One region of the Lactiplantibacillus sp. B652 genome, then DNA from elsewhere that is predicted to be linked to it. Evidence: predicted binding sites of a transcription regulator. Region 1 holds the regulator's gene; the other holds the start of a gene.

Evidence for each region. The regulator LexA, encoded in region 1, represses DNA repair genes until DNA is damaged. The targets are predictions, from matches to a motif close to CNAACANNTGTTNG.
Region 2: parE (DNA topoisomerase IV subunit B) is a predicted target of LexA. The motif match lies at 4,440-4,453, and genes of this name have one in related genera.

Annotation. Positions count from the first base shown of each region.
Region 1 is NZ_JAMSKY010000003.1:157,048-164,431, reverse strand. Features, by position in the region: gene MZO40_RS05600 (D-2-hydroxyacid dehydrogenase) at 1,407-2,405, opposite strand; gene MZO40_RS05595 (GIY-YIG nuclease family protein) at 2,490-2,801, opposite strand; gene MZO40_RS05590 (tRNA1(Val) (adenine(37)-N6)-methyltransferase) at 3,016-3,777, opposite strand; gene MZO40_RS05585 (1-acyl-sn-glycerol-3-phosphate acyltransferase) at 3,889-4,518, shown strand; gene MZO40_RS05580 (YneF family protein) at 4,575-4,811, opposite strand; gene MZO40_RS05575 (DUF896 domain-containing protein) at 4,909-5,166, opposite strand; gene lexA (transcriptional repressor LexA) at 5,298-5,930, shown strand; gene MZO40_RS05565 (hypothetical protein) at 6,206-6,838, shown strand; gene MZO40_RS05560 (hydroxymethylglutaryl-CoA synthase) at 6,887-7,384, opposite strand, start outside.
Region 2 is NZ_JAMSKY010000003.1:351,814-359,197, forward strand. Features, by position in the region: gene xerC (tyrosine recombinase XerC) at 1-462, shown strand, start outside; gene hslV (HslVU peptidase proteolytic subunit) at 446-988, shown strand; gene hslU (ATP-dependent protease ATPase subunit HslU) at 1,004-2,422, shown strand; gene MZO40_RS06410 (aldose 1-epimerase family protein) at 2,449-3,327, shown strand; gene plsY (glycerol-3-phosphate 1-O-acyltransferase PlsY) at 3,520-4,146, opposite strand; gene parE (DNA topoisomerase IV subunit B) at 4,618-6,624, shown strand; gene parC (DNA topoisomerase IV subunit A) at 6,638-7,384, shown strand, end outside.

The DNA.
Region 1 (7,384 bases):
GACAACGCTGGAACAGGGCGGACATCGATTTGAACTCACGCAGAAACCCACTGCGCAATTTCAAACACGAGTCTTCTTCTAGCCCGGGAAACTCACCCGGACAAGAAGAACTTCGCCCTTGAGCATTGTCAGCCAGCCCCTACAGTCGGGAACCCGCTCGAATGGCAGATGAACAGCCACCTATCTGGGTGCAATTGACCACTGAATATTAAGTGACTGGTCCTTCAGGCAAACTTTTAGTTGGTATCGATAAAGACTTATAGCATTTAATTACTGAGAAGATTTCTGAATGCTATTTGCTCATCTCAATACCACAAATTCAATGGCAATTAGTCTTGAAATGAGTCGATGAAATTACCGTCGTTTAGAATTTGAGATTTTGCCATCTCAGGTGACTAGAGGAAATTCTGACAATTTCAGTGAAACTGCGTGTCCGAAGTATTAAATCATGGATAAGGAAGCTGAACAATTATTAGAAAACAGCTGATAGTTTAATGCCAAAATGACCGTCTACTTAGGAGCCAACGATCAATCCATCAAAATTTGAGTCCACAATATTCGCCTTTCGAATACCATCCAGGCTGGAGGGTGTTTCTGACAATGCTCAGCGTTTTTCAGAGTGTGAGGTTCAGACGGGTTGGGACTGAGGATTAGCCTAGCTAGAGCGTTAAGCGGTGCATTTCCGCTTGGCGTTCTGGCGTAGCTAACCGGAAGTCCCAGTCTGACCTGAACACGTTTCATCCATACTGCAGCTAACGTGGAAGACCAGTATTTAAGACGTGGGCTTTCGGCTTAAATCTGTGTCCATCGCGTTCCAGCGTTGCCAGAAATACCTGGAAGCCGGTGTAGGACGAACAACACGACAGCTTTACGCTAAGTCGCACTTTTTCCAGCGAGTCTCAGCTGGCAGCACTTGAACTTAGAAATTGTCATGATTTAACCATCTTTAAGGCTAAATCATAACTAGCACAACGCGTAAATGTGTATAAAGCTAATAAGCACGAATTCTCGGCTTTTCGATGCACAATGCAATATAACCAATCGCCTAAAATTTCAGCTTTAATGATTGCTGGTTTGAGGCCATTTCACAAGACTTAGGCGACGAGTTCACGTTTTTCCTGCTTGGCGCGCTTAATTCGTCGTTGAAACAATTCTACCATTATCAAGCGTCCCCCCTCAAGTACATGTGGCCATCCGTGCTGTGTAATTCCAATTAAAGAAGGACAGAATGGCATCGCTTTCTACCGGTCGACAGCTGCACGCGCATTCTTGTAATCAATTCCTTCCAAATTCAACATAAAAATAAAAAAAGATGGTAACGGAAAATCCAGAAAGATTTTTCGTTACCATCCATTTTACAAACCGAAACCTAAGTCCCAGTTGCTTTTAATTAACGATTGTCGAAATTAGTCAAACTTAACTTGCGTGTCAGCTTTACCAGTTTCGATGAATTGCTTGTTGCTGTTCATTGAAACGTGCACCATGTTGTGAACGGCAGTTTCAGTGTAGAAAGCCGTATGTGGTGTAATCAAAACGTTGTCACGGTTGAACAAGTTCATGAAGACCTTGTCATCAATCGTTTGACCTTCAAGATCCTTGTTGAAGATCTTAGTTTCGTATTCGTAGGTATCGAGGGCAGCACCGGCAACTTTGCCACTGTCCAAGGCTTTGATCAAGTCTTCTGAGTCGATGAGTGTCCCACGAGCGAAGTTTAAGATGTAGGCGCCATCTTTCATCTTGCTGAAGGCATCCGCATTTAACATGTGGTAGTTATCCTTCAATGCAGGAACGTGTAACGTGATAACATCAGCTTGGGCGTATAATTCGTCCAAAGTATCAACGTACATACCTTCTTTTTCAAGTTCAGCATTCCGGTAAACATCGTAACCGATAACCTTAGCACCGAAACCTTTGAAGATATCAATGGCTGCGCGACCGATACGGCCAGTACCAATAACACCAACAGTCATCGTGTTTAATTCTTTAGCGATGTCTGGAGCCCAACGGAAGTCTTGCTTAGCTAACTTCTTGTTGAACATTGGGGTTTGACGTAATAATTGCATCAATTGCGTTACTGATAATTCAGCAATCGCATTTGGTGAGTATGCAGGTACGTTAGAAATGTTTAAGCCACGTGCTTTAACAGTAGGAACGTCCAAGTTATCAACACCAACGTTACGAAGAGAGATGTTCTTAACCCCTTCGTCGGCTAACTTGTTTAATACTTCAGCAGTATAGTCCTTTTGTTGGTATACATCGGCACCGTCGAAGCCTTTAGCTAAGTCAACGTTGTCTTCAGTAAGTAATTCTGGAACTAATTTTACTTCAACATCTGGGTTTTCTTTCATCCAAGTATCGAAGAATGGACGTTCGTCATCACGTACAGCATATGCAATAATTTTCATTACAAAAATTCCTCCTATATATTGATACATTAAACATTATAACAGTAAATGCCAGAAATAAAATCATAAATTGTGAAAACTTTGCTAAATTTTTACATCGTGTGCTGACAAGTATTTTAGCTTGGCAGCTCTCGATTGATGTTTGAAGGCATATTCGGCCTTTAAGGCGCTTGATTTATCATTGAAAGTTTCATGGTAGATCATTTTAACGGGCCGTCGTGATTTGACCCGCGTATACTTGGCACCCTTCCCGGCATTGTGGGTCGCGAGCCGCCGTTCCAGATTGTCTGTAAAGCCGCCATAGAGGGTCGCGTCTGCACAGAGCAACACATAAAAGTAGTACTGCTTGCCAGTCACTTGGTCAGCATGATGTGTATCAGCAGTTTGTTTGGCCATTGACTCTGTGGAAGATTGTGAATCGGCTGTCGACGCGTTGGCCTTCAGCTTTTTTTGTTTCGACTTTGGCTTTACCGGCTTCAATTTTTGGGACTTCGACTTTGGTTGTGTCGACTGCGACTTTTTTGACCGCGGCTTTAGTGCGACCTGCTTACCTTTCGTCCGTCGCTTAGAAGCCGTAGTAGCTGGCGTCGCTGGTTCAGATTCAACTGGTTTATGCTTTTGTTTCGCCATAAAGTAACGTGTGCACCTCTTTTCCATAGGTGCCATCGGCGTGGTAAACGACTAACGGCGGTAAAATTCGAACGCCGTTTGGTTTGCCGTCCTTGATCATTTCGATCAGGACCATGTTCGCTTCCCGGTCAGCCTTGGGATGCACGAATCGCAGCCGTTTTGGTGCTAAACGGTGAGTCTGCATTAAGGTGAATAATTCATCTAGACGTTCTGGACGATGAACAAAGTAGGCTTTGCCATTCATTTTAAGTAAATCACTTGTCACAGCTAAAATCTGATCCAAGTTGGCCGAAAGTTCATGGCGCGCGATGGCCAGGTGCGGATTGGGATTTTTGACGCTCTGTGGCTGGTCCTTAAAATAAGGTGGATTACACAGCACCGTATCCACGGAATCTTTGGGTAGTTGCTGCGTAATTTTTAATAAGTCTTCATTAAGTACCGTCATCTGCACCGTCAAATCATTCAAAATAACGCTCCGTTCGGCCATATCCGCAAGGCGCGGTTGGATTTCGACAGCGGTGATGTGGCCGTGCGTCTTGGCACTGACAAATAACCCAACGGCACCATTGCCAGCACACAGGTCGACGATTTGACTCTTAGCCCCCTTCGCAACCTGGGCGAAGTCCCCCAATAAGACCGCGTCTAATGAGAACGCAAAGACTTGGGAACTCTGAATAATTTGAACTTGTTTACTATATAGTTGGTCAATCCGCTCATCGGCGTGTAACGTGACATCTGCCATGTTCGGCCACCTCTCTTCTGAATTCACTGCAACGTTATCATACAATTAACTTGCAGAATTTATCAAATTTCGTCATACTGTGAGCAGTTAGTAATTGAAAGGAAGATCGTCATGTTTTATTCATTCATGCGCGGGCTCGTCCGGCTCATCATCACGGCAATCAATGGTCGCCCCCGTTATCAAGGACGCGAAAACCTTCCCGAAGGCGCTTATATCCTGGTTGGACCGCACCGTACTTGGTTCGATCCGCTGTACTACGCCCTCGCCGGCAGTCCAATGAAATTCAGTTTTATGGCTAAGGAAGAATTATTTAAAAATCCGGTCTTGCGGTTCATCCTGGTTCATGCCAATGCGTTTCCAGTCAACCGGAAACACCCCGGTCCGTCCGCCATCAAGACGCCCGTCAAATTTTTGCGAAGCGGCAAATTATCACTGATTATGTACCCTTCAGGAACGCGCCACTCGCAAGAATTAAAAGGCGGTGCGACCGTGATTGCCAAGATGGCGGGTGTCCCACTCGTTCCAACGGTATATCAAGGCCCATTGACCTTCAAACAACTGTTTAGTCGCCAGCAAGTCACCGTACGCTTCGGTGAACCAATTTACGTTGACCGCAAGCTCAAACTCGATGATGCCGGTCAAAAACTAATTGAAACACAAATGTTAACGGCGTTTGATGACTTGGATCGACAAATTGATCCATCCTTCAAATACGTTGATCCTGCTAGTACCAAGAAATAGGTCTAGCCATCAAAAAAGTGTCGGTTGCAACTTGCGACCGGCACTTTTTTGAATGCTTACTTTTTATCGTTTTTAGAAGCAGCCTTCATCGAGTTCAACATCTGATGAAGCTTCTTTTCGGATGGGCGCTGACCCATTTGCATCATCATGCTCCGAAGCATTTCTTCGCTAATCGGCGGGTTTTGCTTCAAGTAGTTTTGCATATAGTGTCGCGCACCAAAGAAACCACCGGTTAAACCGACCAATACACCGATCACGACGATTAAAATCCAAATTCCAGTAGACACAGTCATTCCCCTCCCTTATTACAGTCTTCATTAAACTAGTCTACACAAATTAATAATAAAAGAAAAGGAAAATTTGTCAGTTGGCAAATTTTCCTGAAATCGGTTAATCATCCCGGAGACCGCGATCACGTTGAACCTGGCGGACCTTTTCTGGGGTAACTTCCTTACCGTCCTTATCATAGACCTGAAGCATTTCGACTTGTTGCCGAAACCCAGCCCGGAATTCTTTTAAATATTTTTCGCGTAACTCTTGTCGTTCCGCTTCTTCTAACTCGGTGAGCCCTTCAGCTTTCGCCTTATGAGCCAACTCATTGATCCGAGCGATTAATTCTTTTGAAATCAAAGCAGCAGCTCCCTTCATCAAAGCAATATACACGAAAATGGACACTAAATCAATTAATTGTGTTTGTCAACCGAACATTTGTTTGAAAGCTGGCAAACGCTATGCTACAATTGGTTTAACCATTAATGACAAAAAAATGAGGTGCCAAGATGAGTAAAACATCGGAAAGCAAACAAATGGCCGTTCTCCGTTTTATTTATGAACGCGTCAATGAAAAAGGATATCCGCCAACCGTACGTGAAATTGGCGAAGCCGTTGACTTATCTTCGACTTCCACCGTTCACGGACATATTTCACGGCTTGAAAAGAAAGGGTTAATTCAAAAGGACCCGACTAAGCCGCGAGCAATCGAAGTCACGCCTGCTGGTTTTGAAGCCCTCGGAGTCGAAACAACGCCCCACCAGATTCCAGTGCTTGGGACCGTCACTGCCGGCCAGCCAATTCTCGCAGTCCAAGAAGCAACTGACTATTTTCCAATTCCAAAAGAACTCGAATCATTTGGCGGCGATCTGTTTATGCTGACGATTCGCGGTGAAAGTATGATCAACATTGGCATCATGAATGGTGACCAAGTCATCGTTCGCCGTCAAAGCTCGGCTGACAATGGCGACATCATCATTGCGATGACCGACGAGAACGAAGCCACTTGCAAGCGGTTCTTCAAGGAAGCAGACCATTACCGCCTACAGCCAGAAAATGATACGATGGCGCCAATTATTTTAAATAACGTCTCCGTATTAGGTAAAGTTGTGGGACTCTACCGTGATATGCTCTATCAATAAACACTAATTTAAGGTGGCCTTGTGCCACCTTTTTTATTTTTCAGTCAAACAATCACCACTTCGGAGACGTTTAATTGTAGGTCGTGCCAATTAATCTGGGCGATACGGCTGATTCCACTTTCCGGCCCCGCTACAAACCAGTACAAGTCATGGGTCATGTGATGATTTTGGCATTGCACTGGCTGCCAAAGATAAAATATTTGAATTCCACCCGAACTGGTCGATAGTTCAATGGTATAATGATTATACTATTTCAAACATTGGGAGTTGGTTACATGTTGTTCCTAGCCATTATGGGCTTGATTGTTTTTCTATTAGCATTATTTTCTGTGATTTACGCACGTCAAACCGGTGGTGGTTGGAAGTTTCTGACAGTCGTAACGGTTCTGAGCGCGGTGGTCACCATCTATGCGGTGATCAAATTGCCATACTGGCCTTATAACCAGTCACACGCCGCAACCACCAGCCAGACTGCTTCGAGTTCGACAAGCAGTTCCAGCACGAGTAAGTCTAAAACGACGAGTTTAAGTTCCTCACAAGTTGTCTTTAATGAAGGTAGCGCCAAGCGTGAGGCTGCGACGACTAAGTTGAACGAAGAAAATATTCTCAAACAGTTGCAGGAAAATTACAAGTCAATTGGTACCGTCGCCTTCACGAAAGCCACTAAGACATATACGATTACTCCAACCGGTAAAAAATACGTCAAATCGTTAAAAACGATCAAATCGTATCCTGATGAAAACCAGAAGGCCATCACGACAATCACTTCCAATTTCAAGTCCCTATCCAAGTCGCTTAAAAAGAATTTAGCTGCTGGCTATACGATTCAACTTTTGCAACCTGATACGACAGATAAGACCTTGTTGAGTGTCAAAGATGGTGTCATTACCGCTAATAATTTCAAATAACAAAAAGCACTTGTTCTAGCCATCTTGCTAGTAACAAGCGCTTTTTTATTAAGCCTCACGATCCAAGTACTGGCGTTGCTCATCCTGCTGACCAGTCAAGACGAATCGATGAGGATCATCGGCCACATCAATGGTCTGGTCATCCGCGCGCCAAGCTAACTGTCCGTTGAACAGCTTTTCGTACTCGGACACACTGACCCGTTGACGGCGTGCTAACCGTTGTGGTAACCCAACATCCAAGCCGGCTTGGTAATCTGGTTGCAACTCACCCGTGAAGAATTCACCTTCAGCCCCGGAACCATAACTGAATAAGCCTAAGCGGTCACCGGCCTTTAATTTGTCATCAGTCAACAATTGTGACAACAAACTCAAGTACAATGAGCCGGTGTACAAGTTACCCACCTGTCGATTTAGTTGCCGAGCGTGCTCGAAATGGGCGAGCCAACTCGCTTGTTGGGCATCATCTACTAATGGCAAGGCGCTCCGAAGTGCTTTAAGTCCCATCTTTGTATATGGCAAATGAAAGACGAGCGCCGCTAAATCTTC
Region 2 (7,384 bases), 190 kb from region 1:
GACTATGACCTCAAAATGATGTTGATTCGTGGGAAGGGCGACAAGGAGCGTTACGTGCCATTTGGCCGTTACGCTGCCGCCGCCCTGCAACGCTATCAGACTGTCTGTCGGCAACCCGTGATGGAAAAGTATGGTCAGACCCATCAGACCGTGTTTATCAACCGGCATGGGGGCCCGATCACGGGCGGTGGCATCGAATACGTGCTCAATCAAATCGTGAAAAAGAGCAGTTTGACGGCGGATATTCATCCGCATATGTTGCGGCATACGTTTGCGACCCAGATGCTCAACAATGGGGCGGATCTCCGGACCGTACAAGAACTATTGGGGCATACGAGCTTGTCGACGACGCAAATATACGCGCACGTGACTAAGGAACACTTACAACAAGATTATCGTCAATTTTTCCCACGAGCCACGCGGGAATCGACAAAGGAGACTGAACATGACAACGAAATTTGAAGCAACAACGATCTGTGCCGTTCGTCAAAACGGCCATAATGCTATGGCTGGTGATGGCCAAGTGACGATGGGTGAAAAAGTCGTCATGAAGGGGACGGCGCACAAGGTCCGTCGTATTTACAATGACCAAGTTGTCGTTGGCTTTGCGGGCAGTGTCGCGGATGCTTTTAACCTCGAAGATCGTTTTGAAAAGAAACTCAACGAATTTTCTGGTAACTTACAACGGGCTGCCGTTGAATTAGCACAGGAATGGCGTAGCGACCAAGCCCTCCAAAAATTGGAAGCTTTGTTGATCGTTATGAACAAAGACGACATGCTACTGGTTTCAGGAAGCGGTGAAGTCATTACGCCGGATAACGACGTGCTGGCTATCGGTTCTGGTGGTAACTTTGCTCTAGCAGCGGCGCGGGCAATGCAGTTGCATGCCAAGGACATGAGCGCAAAAGAAGTTGCTGAAGCAGCGATCCACATCGCTGGTGACATCGATATCTTTACGAACCATAACGTTATTTCAGAAACCTTGTAAGGTGGGAGGAAACTCATGGAAGAAATCAATAAGACACCCAAACAAATCGTTGCTGCGCTGGACAACTATGTGATTGGTCAAGGCCAAGCTAAGAAAGCCGTTGCCATCGCTTTGCGCAACCGTTATCGGCGGATGGAACTGTCTGCTGAAATGCAAGAAGAGATCACACCTAAGAACATGCTGATGATTGGACCAACCGGGGTCGGTAAAACGGAAATTGCGCGGCGGTTAGCTAAAATCGTGCACGCGCCGTTCGTCAAGGTCGAAGCGACCAAGTTTACTGAAGTCGGCTATGTTGGTCGTGACGTGGAATCGATGGTTCGTGACCTCGTGGACGTCGCAATTGAAATGGAAAAGCAACAGGCTTACTCCGGCGTTCGGGCCAAAGCGGTCCAAGCTGCGGATAAACGCCTCGTTAAGCTGTTAGTGCCCGCACAAAAGAAGCAGGCCAAGCAAAATGGCAATGAATTTCAAAACATGATGAACATGTTTACCCAGATGCAGAATGGGCAAACACCGGACATGAATGAATCATCGAACGAAGAAGTGACGGATGATGTTCGTAACCAACGCTTATCCGTGGCTGATCAGCTCAAGAGCGGTCGCTTAGAACAATCCGAAGTCACGATTGAAATGGACGATCCACAACAGGCTGCTGCTGGTAGCAATAACATGTTGGGCCAAATGGGCATCGACTTGGGAGATAGCTTAGGTGCCTTAATGCCGAAGAAGCGCATCAAGCGGACAATGCCAGTTGCAGAAGCTCGTGAGATCTTAGTGCGTGAAGAATCTGAAAAATTAGTCAATAATGCGGATATTTATCACGACGCGATTGTCCGTGCCGAAAATACTGGGATTATTTTTATTGATGAAATTGATAAGATTACCAAGGGCGGCCAACAGGGTTCTGGTGAAGTTTCACGTGAAGGCGTTCAACGCGATATCTTACCAATCGTTGAAGGTTCTCAAATCTCAACCAAATACGGACCAATCAACACTGATCACATCCTGTTTATTGCTTCTGGTGCCTTTGCCGAAAGTAAGCCTAGTGATCTGATTGCTGAATTACAGGGTCGTTTTCCAATTCGGGTCGAACTTGACGACTTGAGCCAAGTAGACTTCGTTAAGATTTTAACGGAACCGAAGAACGCGTTGATCAAACAATATATTGCCTTGATCGGTACAGACAATATCAAGGTGACCTTCACGATCGAAGCGATTGAAGCCATTGCCTCGATCGCCTACAAGGTCAACCATGAGACGCAAAATATTGGTGCGCGGCGTTTGCATACCATTCTTGAAAAATTACTTGAAGAATTGCTGTACGAAGGCCCAGATATGGAAATGGGTGAAGTGACGATCACAGAAAATTACGTCAACGAACGTATTGGTAACATTGCACAGGATAAAGACCTTAGTCGCTATATCTTATAATATAATCAAAGGGGGCGTTGACACGGATGACAGTCGTATTAAAGAATCAATATCTGACCGTTTCAATCAATGAAGCGGGGGCCGAATTAAGTAGTGTAAAGTCAAATGATGGCATCGAATATATGTGGCAAGCAGATAAGAAATATTGGGGACGGCATGCACCCGTCCTGTTTCCAATCGTCGGCCGCTTGAAAGATGACCAGTATACCGTTGCCGGTCAAGCTTATCACATGGGCCAACATGGTTTTGCACGGGACAACGATTTCTCCGTCGTGAAACAAACGGAAACGACGGCAACCTTGGAATTGACTGATACCAGTGCAACCCGGTCGATGTACCCGTATGCATTTCGGTTACGTCTGATTTATACGTTGACGGATCATGAATTGACCGTTAACTATAACGTGCATAATCCAGCCAACCAGGACTTGCTATTTGCAGTCGGGGGACATCCCGCTTTTAATGTGCCGCTAGCGGATCCTAATGGGGACTTGGCGGATTACCAGATTCGAGTGGCGCCACGCCAAGTTTACTCACATATTCCATTGAAGGCACCGCTGAATGATGCGGCCAATGCGGATGAGTTAGATTTGACGAAACCACTTGAACTGAACCGCGAATTGTTCAAAGATGATGCCGTTATTTTGGCTCTAGATCATCATGAGACGACTTTAATGCTGGAAACGGATTTAGATGATCATGGGGTGGCGATGACGATTGAAGACGCACCGTACGTCGGCATGTGGTCACCATACCCCGCAGAAGCGCCATTCGTCTGCTTAGAGCCATGGTGGGGCATCGCGGATAACGTGGACAGCGATGGCCAATTAAGCCATAAGATGGGCATTAATCGCCTTGGTGCGAATAAGACGTTTGATGCGAAATATGACATTAGTTTCTTTTAGCAAAGTTAGATAACGCACTAAAAAGACCAACGAATCTCAATTTGTTGGTCTTTTTAGTGTGGCATGACAATCAAGTATACTGTAACTTCTTACTTTAACTAAAATTAAAAAACAACTCAAAAACACAGCACCTAGCTTACCACGTGCAAAACAAAAAGGCCACACGCAATTGTGTGACCTTTAAATTCTAATTTATTTGCGATTAGCGCGTTGCTGGCGGCGCCAACCAATCCCAAAATGGACCAGTGACTCAGTCCCGTTTTTAATTCGAGCAATGTTGCTGCGATGCCGGTAAAAAATGAAGCATGTCAGGACAAGTGCCACCACGGAAAGTAGCCAGTCTTGATAATAAAAGATGGCAATTAAGGTGACGATTGGAAATGCCGTCATACTGGCGACACTCACCATACTGGTTGTGTAGACTAAGATGAACATGATGACACTCGCAATCAGGAAGAACTCCCAATTGTAGGCAAGCAGAATACCGGCACTGGTTGCGACGGCTTTACCGCCCTTGAAACCAATGTAAATCGAAAAGGTGTGCCCCAGGATGGCGGCTAATCCGATCAAAAGGGTGTAGCGATTAGCCATATGAAATAAGAGCGTCGGTTGAAGTGCTGCAATTGTGCCTTTCAAGATGTCCATTGCCATGACGATCGTCCCAGCAGTCGGCCCTAACACGCGATACGTATTGGTCGTGCCAATATTGCCGCTTCCAGCTAAGCGGATATCAGTTTGAAAGAATAGCTTGCCAATGATGACACCCGAAGGAATCGAGCCGATTAAGTAGGCAACGATCAGCATAATTAATATTTTCAAAATTGGTTCCTCCTGCAATAGAATCACTCAATATTTTAGCATTCTTTTGATGATTGTGGGACTAAATCGATTTAAAAAAATAATAGAATGTGCTGGAATTATGAAAATAAAATGATTTTTTGATAATTTTTAATTGGATAAATGCCGGTGATTCAAGCTTTTAAAGCGCCTACAGCCAAATTATCCGCGCATTTTAAGAACTTGTCGTGAATCACAATAAGTTTATTCATTGAACTGGCGCTTAGAATCAACATGAGGTAAGCTAGTAAGTGGCATTAATTTTATGGCGTGCACGAACATATGTTTGCTAAACGGATTAATTAAGTGTATGCTAACAGATGACAAGCCAGCAGATAAGATCTAAAAAGACAACTGTCGCTTGACAAGTTCAGCATCGGTGGACTATTTTAAAACGGTTACCGTTGCTCGACTGAATGGGACAGATGAGAAAATTCAAAAGGAGTTGTGAGAATGGCCAAGAAAAGCCCAAAATATGATGATTCTTCAATCCAGGTGCTTGAAGGATTAGAAGCCGTTCGGAAGCGTCCCGGAATGTATATTGGTTCCACGGACGGCCGCGGACTCCATCACCTAGTTTATGAAATTGTTGATAATGCGGTCGATGAGGCGTTAGCCGGTTATGGGAAAGAGATTAACGTCACGATTCACGCAGATAACAGTATTACCGTCGTTGACCATGGTCGTGGAATGCCAGTCGGGATGCATGCTTCCGGTATTCCAACCCCTGAAGTTATTTTGACGGTCCTCCACGCGGGCGGTAAGTTTGGTCAAGGGGGCTACAAGACGTCTGGGGGCCTTCACGGCGTCGGCGCGAGCGTGGTTAATGCGCTTTCGTCTGAGTTAACTGTCACAATCATCCGTGATGGCTATCGCTACGTGGAACACTTTAAGGACGGTGGTCATCCAGTTGGGACCCTTGAAAAGAAGGGCAAGACGAACAAACCAACTGGGACGACGATGACGTTTAAGCCCGATGCCAGCATCTTTACGACCACCGTTTATAATTTTCAGACGTTAGCTGAACGGCTTCGTGAATCAGCCTTCTTGTTGAAAGGCGTTAAGATCACGTTAACTGACGAACGAGAAAACCAGGAACAAGAACTGGTTTTCCACTACGAAGATGGTATCAAAGCGTTTGTCAGTTATCTCAACGAGGATAAAGATACGCTGGGTGACATCATGTTCTTTGATGGCACTAAAGAAGGCGTGGAAGTGGAAGTCGCCGCACAATACAACGACGGCTACTCCGAAAACTTGTTGTCATTCGTTAACAACGTGCGGACGCCAGATGGTGGGACTCATGAAGTTGGGTTCCGGAGCGCGTGGACCAAAGCATTTAACGAATATGCCCGTAAAGTCGGCCTGTTAAAGGATAAAGATAAAAATCTTGAAGGCTCCGACGTGCGTGAAGGGTTATCGGCAGTTATTTCGTTGCGTGTGCCCGAAAATCTACTGCAATTTGAAGGCCAAACCAAGGAAAAACTAGGCACTCCAGAAGCCCGGACGATCGTTGACAATATCGTGAGCGAGCAGTTGCAATTCTTCTTGATGGAAAATGGCGAATTTGCGCAGATGCTGATCCGTAAGTCGACCAAAGCAAGGCAAGCTCGCGAAGCCGCACGCAAAGCCCGCGATGAGAGCCGGAATGGTAAACGCCGTCACAAGCAAGAACGGTTGCTATCCGGAAAGCTAACGCCTGCACAATCCAAGAACGCGAAGAAAAATGAATTGTTCCTCGTCGAAGGGGATTCGGCCGGTGGTTCTGCCAAACAAGGCCGTGACCGTAAGTTCCAAGCGATTTTACCGTTACGTGGTAAAGTGTTAAATACAGAAAAGGCCAAACTGGCAGATATTGTTAAAAATGAAGAAATCAACACGATGATTTACACGATTGGTGCGGGGGTTGGTCCAGAATTCGATATTAAGGCCAGCAACTACGACAAAGTCATCATCATGACCGATGCGGATACCGATGGTGCCCATATTCAAATTCTGTTATTGACCTTCTTCTACAAATACATGCGGCCAATGATCGATGCAGGCAAAATCTACATCGCCTTACCGCCACTGTATCGATTACAGAAGCGGCAGAATAAGCAAATGCGGACCGAATATGCTTGGACCGATGAAGAATTGACACTTAAGACCAAAACGTTTGGCAAGGGCTACGCGCTGCAACGGTATAAGGGTCTTGGTGAAATGAACGCAGAACAACTGTGGGAAACCACGATGGATCCTGAAAAGCGGACGTTGGTACGGGTTCGTATTGACGATGCAGCGTTAGCCGAAAAACGGGTCACGACCTTGATGGGTGATAAAGTGGAACCTCGTCGTAAATGGATCGAAAGTAACGTTCAATTTACGTTAGATGAGGATGGCTCATTACTTGATAACGAAGCCGTTTCATCCGCCCATCAGCAAGCTGACCAAGAGTTAGCACAACAATTAAAGCATTAGAGGAGGTCGTATAATGGCAACAGAACAGCCAAAAATTCAAGAATTAACGCTTGAAGACGTCATGGGCGACCGCTTCGGCCGTTATTCTAAGTATATTATTCAAGAGCGGGCACTTCCTGACATTCGTGATGGCTTAAAACCGGTTCAACGCCGGATTCTATACGCGATGAATCAGGATGGCAATACCTTTGATAAGGCCTTCCGTAAGTCTGCTAAGTCAGTTGGGAACGTCATGGGTAACTTTCACCCCCATGGTGATTCGTCAATTTACGAAGCGATGGTGCGTCTGAGTCAGGATTGGAAGTTACGAGAACCACTCATCGAGATGCACGGGAACAATGGGTCGATGGACGGTGACCCGGCCGCTGCCATGCGGTATACCGAAGCTCGTTTGAGTAAAATTTCGGGTGAAATGCTCCAAGACATCGATAAAAAGACCGTTGATATGGTCCTGAACTTCGATGATACCGAGTATGAACCAACCGTGTTACCAGCGCGGTTCCCGAACTTATTGGTGAACGGTGCAACTGGGATTTCAGCCGGTTATGCCACTGAAATTCCACCGCACAATCTGAGTGAAGTCATCGACGCGATTTTGTTCTTGATGAATCATCCCAAGGCGAGTCTGGAAGACTTGATGGACTTTGTGAAGGGGCCTGATTTCCCGACTGGCGGGATTATCCAAGGCTTGGCTGGTATCAAGCAAGCTTACGAAACTGGTCGTGGTCGCATCGTTGTCCGGTCGCGGACGAAAATCGTG